Regions from separate parts of the Mycobacterium bourgelatii genome, predicted to be linked through region 1. Evidence: predicted binding sites of a transcription regulator. Region 1 holds the regulator's gene; the other holds the start of a gene.

Region 1 (4,371 bases):
ATGGGTAACGGCGGCTTCGGTATCGGCCTGTCCGGCGACAACCAGATCGGCATCGGGGGCACCAACTCCGGCAGCTTCAACATCGGCCTGTTCAACTCCGGCACCGGCAACGTCGGATTCGGCAACTCCGGCACCGGAAACTGGGGCATCGGCAACACCGGCACCGGCAACACCGGGATCGGCAACACCGGCACCTGGAACTCGGGCTTCTTCAACACTGGCAACTTCAACACCGGTCTGGTCAACCCGGGCGACTACAACACCGGCCTCTTCAACTTCGGCGCCTTCAACACCGGCTGGGCCAACCTGGGCGACTTCAACACCGGTGCCTACAACCCCGGCAACTACAACACCGGCTGGGCCAACGTCGGCGACTTCAACACCGGCAGCTTCAGCACCGGCAGCCAGAACAACGGCATGCTCTGGCGCGCCGACCGCCAAGGCCTGCTGTGGGCCAACTACACCATGGTCGCGCAGCGGACCACCGGCTTCCTGACGGTCGAGGTTCCGGTCCACATCCCGATCACCGTCAGCATCACCCCGGTGTCCATCCCCGCGATCACGATTCCTTCGTTCGGCGCCTTCGGCACGTTGGACCTGGGCATCCTCAGCGGCACGGTCATCGCCAACGTCAACCCCATCAACCTCCACGGCGGCGACGTCAACGCGCCGCAGAACACGCCGATCACTTTGAGCTTCGGGGACACCAACCCGGCGGTGATCACGATCAACATCGGCAATCCCCCGCCGTACGGACCCGGCAACCCGCAAACCCTCATCAACATCGTCGGCAACTTCGGCGGCGGACCCGCCTACATCCCGCTCATCGACCTGGTGCCCCAGCCGGGCTTCTTCAACCAGACCAGCGGACTGTCGTCGGGCTTCCTCAACTGGGGCCAGGGCAGCGCGTCGGGCCTGCAGAACTTCGGCAACAACTCGGGCATCTTCAACTTCGCCACCGCGCTGGTCGGCAACTCTGGCTTGCAGAACTACGGGACGCTGCAGTCCGGCTTCGCCAACCTCGGCAACACCATCTCCGGTTGGCTCAACACCGGCACCGGCACCCCCGGAAACCCGTCCATCATCTCGGGATTCGACAACATCGGCTCCTTCCTGGCCGGTTGGTTCCAAGACGGTGCCAGCTCAACGACTTTCAACGTGGGCCTGGCCAACCTCGGATTCTGGAACTTCGGCAGCGCTGACATCGGCGTCTACAACGTGGGCAGCGGCAACATCGGCGCCTTCAACATCGGCAACGGCAATGTCGGCGACTACAACCTGGGCGGCGGCAACATCGGCGGCTTCAACATCGGTTGGGGCAACATCGGCAGCGGCAACTGGGGCTTCGGCAACGCCGGCCCGGGGCTCTCGGCGGCCATCCAGAACATCGGCTTCGGCAACACCGGCAGCTTCAACATCGGTTGGGGCAACACCGGCACCAACAACATCGGCTTCGGCAACACCGGCGACGGGAACATCGGCATCGGCCTTACCGGCAACGCGCTCACCGGATTTGGCGGCTGGAACTCGGGCGACGGCAACGTCGGCCTGTTCAACTCCGGCACCAACAACTTCGGTATCGGCAACTCCGGCAACGGCAACTGGGGCCTGTTCAACTCCGGCGAGTACAACACCGGCATCGGCAACACCGGCACCGTCAACACCGGCTTCTTCAACGCCGGCATGGTCAACACCGGTATCGGCAACACCGGCAACTTCAACACCGGTTTCTACAACACCGGCCACTTCAACACCGGGAGCTTCAACCCGGGCGACTACAACACCGGCGACTTCAACCAGGGCGACTACAACACCGGTTGGTTCAACACCGGCAACTCCAACACCGGTATCGGAAACTCCGGCAACGTCAACACCGGTTTCTTCATCGGCGGCAACTACAGCAACGGCGCCTTCTGGCGAGGCGACTACCAGGGCCTGGGCGGTTTCGAGTACCGGACCACCATTCCCGAGATCCCTTGGGACTACGACGTTCAGGGCAATATCGAGATTCCGATCACCGGCACGATCAATGCCATCACCCAGGACATGTTCACCCTGTCCCAGTTCTCCATTCCGCTCAGCCTGCAGATCACGGTCTGCATCATCTACATCCCGTTCGTCGGATGTGTACTCAGCGGCACCCTTCCGCCGTTCCACATCTACACCGTCGAGGTCGGGCCCTACACGATCGATCCGAGCGTCCTCAACCCCGAGATGCCGCTCAACATGGTCATCCAGAACCCGCTCAGCTTCCTCGGCGCGGGCAACGTGGGACCGTTCGAGCTCAGCTTCGGGTGGCAGGGACAACCGGGCTTCTTCAACTCGACCGACACTCCGTCGTCGGGCTTCTTCAACTCCGGTGCGGGCGGCGCGTCCGGCTTCTTCAACGACGCCGTCGACGGCGCCGTGTCGGGTATCGGGAACGCGTTCGCCCAGGTGTCGGGCATGTTCAACGCCGGTGGCCCAGGACTGTCGGGCTTCCAGAACTTCGGCACGCTGGAATCGGGCTGGGCGAACCTGGGCAACTTCATGTCCGGCTTCTACAACACCACCGTGCTGGACATCCTGACCCAGGCGTTCATCTCCGGCTTCGGCAACTACGGCGACCACCTCTCCGGCATCCTGCAGGACAACGTCCTGCCCTGAGTCGGGCTGGCGATTCGGCCGTAGCCGGGCGCGAAGTCGCCGCGTCAGCGGCGGCACAGCTCAGCGGTGGCGCGGTTTCCAGACGACCAAGGCGGTGCTCTTCGGCACCACCGCAACTTCGCGGCGCTGCTTGGCGCGCAAGGCAGCCAGTTCCTCAGACATCTCGTGCAACCGCGACTGCAACGCCTCGACCTGGTTGGTCAACTCGATGATGCGCTTGATGCCGGCGAGGTTGACGCCCTCGTCCTGCGATAGGCGCTGCACCTCGCGCAGCAGTTCCACGTCGTGCTGGGAATACCGCCGCCCGCCACCGGAAGTGCGCTGCGGACTGACCAGACCGAGCCGGTCGTAGGTGCGCAGGGTCTGCGCGTGCATTCCGGCCAGCTCGGCGGCCACCGAGATCATGAAGGTACGGGCTTCTTCTCTCTTCTGGTTTTTTGCCATCAGCGGTTACCTGCCCATCCCGCTCTTGGGTTGAATCCACTAGCTCTTTCGGCCGCCGCGTAGGTTTCCAGCGCCTCCTGGGCGGCGCCTTCCAGGTTCGGCGGAACGGCTACCTTGACGGTGACGAGCAGGTCGCCACTTCCGCCGCCGCGCTTGGGCACACCCCGACCGCGGACCCGCAGGATGCGGCCATCGGCGGTGCCCTTCGGCACCCGAACCCCGACGGTACCGTCCAGGGTGGGCACCGAAAGCGTTGAGCCCAAAGCCAATTCGTGGAAGCTAACCGGGACCGTCACGGTGAGGTCGTCGCCGTCGCGCCCGAACACCTTGTCCGGGCGTACGTGAACCGTCACGTACAGGTCGCCCGAAGGCGCCCCGCGCAGGCCCGCCTCACCCTGGCCGGCCAACCGGATCCGCTGCCCGTCCTCGACGCCCGGCGGGATCCGCACGTTTATCGTGCGGGTACGCGTGGTGACTCCGGTGCCTTTGCACTCGTCGCAGGGGTGCTCGATGATCGAGCCACTGCCCCGGCAGTCGGTGCACGGTTCGGAGAAGCCGAACGCACCCTGGTTGCGGTTGATCACACCGGCGCCGTTGCAGGTGGCACACACCTTCGGGCTGGTGCCCGGACGCGCCCCGCTGCCGTGGCAGTTGGTGCACGGTGCCGGACTGGTCAGCCGCAACGGCATGGCCACCCCCTTGGCGGCCTCGACGAAATCGAGCTCGGTCTCGGTCTCCAGATCGTTGCCGCGCCGCGGCCGGCTGGGCCGGGGACTTGCGCCGCGTCCGAACAGGCCGCCGAACAAGTCGCCGATGTTGGCGCCGCCGCCCCGGCTGGCGGCGTCGAACAGGTCGTTGAGGTTGAACTCAACGCCGTCGCCGCCGCCGCCGAAGCCGCCGAAACCACCGGTGTCAAAGCGCCGCCGACCGAAACCGCCGCCGGCGAAGAGCCGCCGCGTTTCGTCGTACTCCTTCTTCTTTGCCTCGTCCGACAAGACGCTGTAGGCCTCGGACACAGCCTTGAAACGCTCTGCGCCCGCGGGATTCTTGTCCGGATGGAACTCCGAAGCCAGCTTGCGGTAGGCCTTCTTGATCTGGTCCTCAGTAGCGTCAGGAGAGACGCCTAGCTCCTTGTAGAAGTCTTTTTCGACCCATTCACGCTGGGCCATGTCGCGTCACCCCCTCTCACCTTTCCCGTTGATTTTGAGCCCTATTCGCCCGAACCGCTGTCTTTGTCGCCGGAGTCGGCCTGCTCGCTTTCGAGGATCTGCTCGAAGGGGT
Region 2 (4,371 bases), 2.9 Mb from region 1:
CAGTGTGGCGGCTACCTGCGTGACGGTGCTTCCCGTGGCGAGCAGGCGAATGGCGTGCCGGACACAGGCCCGCTGCCGCCACTGTTGGAAGGTCAGGCCCGTTTCGGCTCGGAAGATTCGGTTGAAGGTCCGGGTGCTGACGCCGAGCGCCTTCGCCCACTGCGTTGGTATCTCCTGGATGCTGGGCGCCGACGCGAACCGCTGGCATTGGCCCCGTAGATCGTCTCGATGGGGCATCGGTAGTTCGAACGGCAGCGCCGTCAGGGATTGAATCTCGTGCAGGATCAGCTCGACCAATGCGCCGTCGCGGCCATGGCGGTCGTACTCGGCCGGCAGTTCCACCGCGGCGAGAAGCAGCGCCCGCAGCAGCGGCGCTACGTCGACCACTTGGCACCTGTTCGGAAACCACGGCACAGCCAAGGGTTCGATATAGAGGCTGCGCGTGCTGACGTCGTCCATCAGCACTTGGTGGTCGACGCCCGGGGGGATCAACACCGCCCGGTGCGTCGGCACCGTCCAGCTCGCCCCTGCAGTGTCGACCAGCATGATCCCGGTCGCGGCGTAGAGGAACTGCGCGCGGCGATGCCGGTGAAATTTCAACAGGTAATGCGGCGGATAGTCCGTCCCGATCGCCAGCACCGGACGATCGACGGCGTCGACATCGGCCAGCGCAACGTTCCGCACTGCTAAACGATAGCGATCAGTGGCGCAAAATCAATGCTTTATGACGGAATAAAGATTGTGCGCCACATGGGTGGAAACCTACCGTGACCAGCGTGGCCGGTTTCGTTGTCATGCTTGTCGCCGTCGGATTTGTTACCGGGCTCACTACGGTGCTTTTCGGTTTCGGCGGCGGCTTTGTCACGGTGCCCGCGGTGTACGCCGCGGTGGGCGGGTCCGCAGGCGGTGTCGACGCAATGCACGTTGCCGTTGCCACTTCTACCGCGATCATGGTGGTCAATGCGTCATCGGCGACCGTCGCCAGCGCCCGGCAGGGGCGTCTTCGCAGCGAATACCTCTGGCCCATAGTGGCTTTCATCGCACTAGGTGCGGCGCTGGGTGCGGTCGCGGCCAACTGGGCGCCCGAGAAACTGCTGCGCATTTTGTTCGTCGTTTACATTGCCGCGACCCTTATCGACAGCATTGTCCGGAAGGGATTTCTCGGCACGCGGGATGGCACCCAGGATGAAAAGCCGCTCCCGGCAGCAACGTCAACTTTCGGTGGCATCGGAATCGGCGCTGTGGCAGGAGTTCTCGGTGTCGGCGGGAGTGTTATCACGGTTCCGCTGTTGCGGCGAAGGGGCGTTGCCATGGCCGACGCCACCGCAATGGCAAATCCGATGAGCGTGCCCGTCGCTGTCACCGCGACGGTCGTCTACGCCATTGCGAATCCGGAGATGTCCCAGGCGGGCCAGATCGGCTATGTCAGCGTGGTCGCCGCGGCGGCCCTTCTGGCTGGGTCGGTGCCGACCATCGCGCTCACCAAGCGAGTTCTCGCCGGATGCATGTCGGATCGAGTCCACGCCATTGCCTATCTGGTCCTGCTGGCAGTGGTCTTGATTGCGATGTTGGTCACCTAGACACCCGCGAGCAGGCACAAAAGTCCCCGATTCCGCCGGTATCCAGCGGTTTTGCGGCTGCTCGGCGGGTCGGGTGGGGTGCGGGAACAAATGCGGGCGATCCAGGGTTGAGCCGAACAGACTTAACTTTTGGAGGATCAAATGGCTGATGCCATATCAGTGCCCGTGCTGTTCGTCACCGACACCATCGTGCTGCCCGGAATGGTCGTGCCGATCGAGCTCGACGACGCAGCACAGGCGGCGATCGACGCCGCTCGGGCCAGCGATTCGGGGCAATTGCTGATCGCGCCCCGGCTCGAGGACCGCTACCCCACCTACGGTGTGCTGGCAAAGATCGTGCAGGTCGGTCGGATCGCCGGCGGTGGCATGGCCGCCGTCGTGCGAGGCGAGCGGCGTGCGCACATCGGTTCCGGGGCAACCGGACCGGGCGCCGCGTTGTGGGTCGAGGTGACCGAAGTCCCGCAAGCCGAAATCACCGACGAGGTCAAGTCGCTGGCCGCCGAATACAAGAAGCTGCTGCTGGCGATGCTGCAGCGCCGTGAGGCCTGGCAGATCATCGACTACGTCAACAGCCTGACCGACCCGTCGGCGCTGGCCGACACGTCGGGATACGCGTCGTACCTGAGCGGTGTGCAGAAGCGGCAGCTGCTGGAAACCGCCGATGTCGCCGAACGGCTGCGCATCCTGATCAAGTGGACCGGCGATCACCTGGCCGAAGTCGAGGTCAACGACAAGATCGCCGAAGAGGTGCGCGAGGGCATGGAGAAGACGCAGAAGGAGTTCCTGCTGCGTCAACAGCTGGCCGCCATCCGCAAGGAGTTGGGCGAGGGCGAACCCGACGGGTCTGACGACTACCGGGCCCGCGTGGAGGCCGCCGACCTTCCCGAAAAGGTGCGCGAGGCCGCCCTGCGTGAGGTGAGCAAGCTGGAACGGGCCAGCGACCAGAGTCCGGAGAGCGGCTGGATCCGCACCTGGCTGGACACGGTGCTGGACCTGCCGTGGAACACCAAGACCGAGGATTCGACGGACCTGGCGGCGGCGCGGGCCATCCTCGACGCCGACCACCACGGGCTGCAGGACGTCAAGGACCGCATCGTCGAGTACCTTGCCGTGCGCGCCCGGCGGGCACAGCGCGGGCTGCAGATCGTCGGCGGTCGTGGGTCGGGTGCGGTGATGGTGCTGGCCGGTCCCCCAGGCGTCGGTAAGACATCGCTGGGTGAGAGTGTCGCCCGGGCGCTGGGCCGCAAGTTCGTGCGCGTCGCGTTGGGCGGGGTGCGCGACGAGGCCGAGATCCGCGGGCACCGGCGCACCTACGTCGGCGCGCTACCGGGCCGCATCGTGCGCGCCATCGGCGAAGCGGGATCGATGAATCCCGTTGTGCTGCTTGACGAAATCGACAAGGTCGGTTCGGACTACCGGGGTGACCCGAGCGCCGCGCTGCTCGAGGTGCTCGACCCGGCGCAGAACCACACGTTCCGCGACCACTACCTGGATCTGGACCTCGACCTGTCCGACGTGGTGTTCCTGGCCACCGCCAACGTGGTCGAGAACATTCCGTCCGCCCTGCTGGACCGCATGGAGTTGGTGGAGATCGACGGCTACACCGAGGACGACAAGGTGGCCATCGCACGTGACTACCTGCTGCCGCGGCAACGGGAGCGGGCGGCGTTGACCGAAGAGGACGTCACCGTCACCGAGGCGGCGCTGCGCAAGATCGCCGCCGACTACACCCGCGAGCCGGGTGTGCGGCAGTTCGAGCGGTTGCTGGCGAAGGCGTTACGCAAAGTCACCACCAAGCTGGCCGAGAACAGCGAGCCGGTGACGATCGACGAGCCCGACCTGGTCAGCTACCTGGGCCGGCCACGGTTCACGCCCGAGTCTGCCGAGCGCACGGCGGTGCCCGGTGTGGCCACGGGCCTGGCCGTCACCGGAATGGGCGGGGACGTCCTCTACATCGAGGCCAACGCCACCGACGGTGAGTCAGGGCTGCAACTAACCGGTCAGCTCGGTGACGTGATGAAGGAGTCGGCGCAGATCGCGCTGTCCTACGTGCGCTCGCACGCCGCGCAGTTGGGCGTCGATCCCGTGGCGTTGGACCGGCGAATCCACCTACACGTGCCGGCCGGCGCGGTGCCCAAGGACGGCCCGTCCGCCGGTGTCACGATGGTGACGGCCCTGGTGTCCATGGCGACCGGACGGCGGGTCCGTGCGGACGTCGGCATGACCGGTGAGGTCACGCTGAACGGCCGGGTGCTGCCCATCGGCGGCGTCAAGCAGAAGCTGCTGGCGGCCCAGCGGGCCGGATTGACCACGGTGTTCATTCCGGCGCGCAACGAGCCGGACCTGGATGACGTGCCCGCCGAGGTGCTGGACGCCTTGGACGTCAAGCCGATGACCGATGTGGCCGACATCGTCACCCAGGCGCTGGAGCCGGTGTCGGAAGGCGCGACGGTCGCCGCATAGTTCCTGCTCAGAATGTCGCGGACACGGCTCGGCGGCGCGGCGGTCTAAAACGACGCGCGGTCGGTTGTTTTCGGCTCGCGCCGACCGGGTAACCAAGGCGTGTCAGGGGGTCATCGCGCTCGATGAGGGCGTATTCGGGCAACAAGTCAATGGGACTGGTCAACCGGTCTGTGCGACAAGGAGTTCAAGGATGACACTGAAGAAATTTGCGGCAGGAGCGGCGATGGCCGGCGGTTTCGCGCTCGGCGCGTTCGGGCTGGGTGCCGGTGTGGCACAAGCAGATCCGAACATACCGGGTATTCCCGGACCGGTTTGTCCCGGTGGGCCG

What was found. Region 1 encodes HspR, which represses chaperone genes until heat shock. Its sites were predicted from a motif close to ANNTGAGTNNNNNNNACTCANNT; they were not measured.
Region 2: lon (endopeptidase La) is a predicted target of HspR. The motif match lies at 1,686-1,708, and genes of this name have one in related genera.

Annotation. Positions count from the first base shown of each region.
Region 1 is NZ_BLKZ01000001.1:228,052-232,422, reverse strand. It holds gene G6N68_RS00965 (PPE family protein) at 1-2,646, shown strand, start outside; gene G6N68_RS00960 (heat shock protein transcriptional repressor HspR) at 2,707-3,090, opposite strand; gene dnaJ (molecular chaperone DnaJ) at 3,090-4,259, opposite strand; gene grpE (nucleotide exchange factor GrpE) at 4,301-4,371, opposite strand, start outside.
Region 2 is NZ_BLKZ01000001.1:3,115,275-3,119,645, reverse strand. It holds gene G6N68_RS13530 (AraC family transcriptional regulator) at 1-684, opposite strand, end outside; gene G6N68_RS13525 (sulfite exporter TauE/SafE family protein) at 777-1,580, shown strand; gene lon (endopeptidase La) at 1,722-4,043, shown strand; gene G6N68_RS13515 (hypothetical protein) at 4,234-4,371, shown strand, end outside.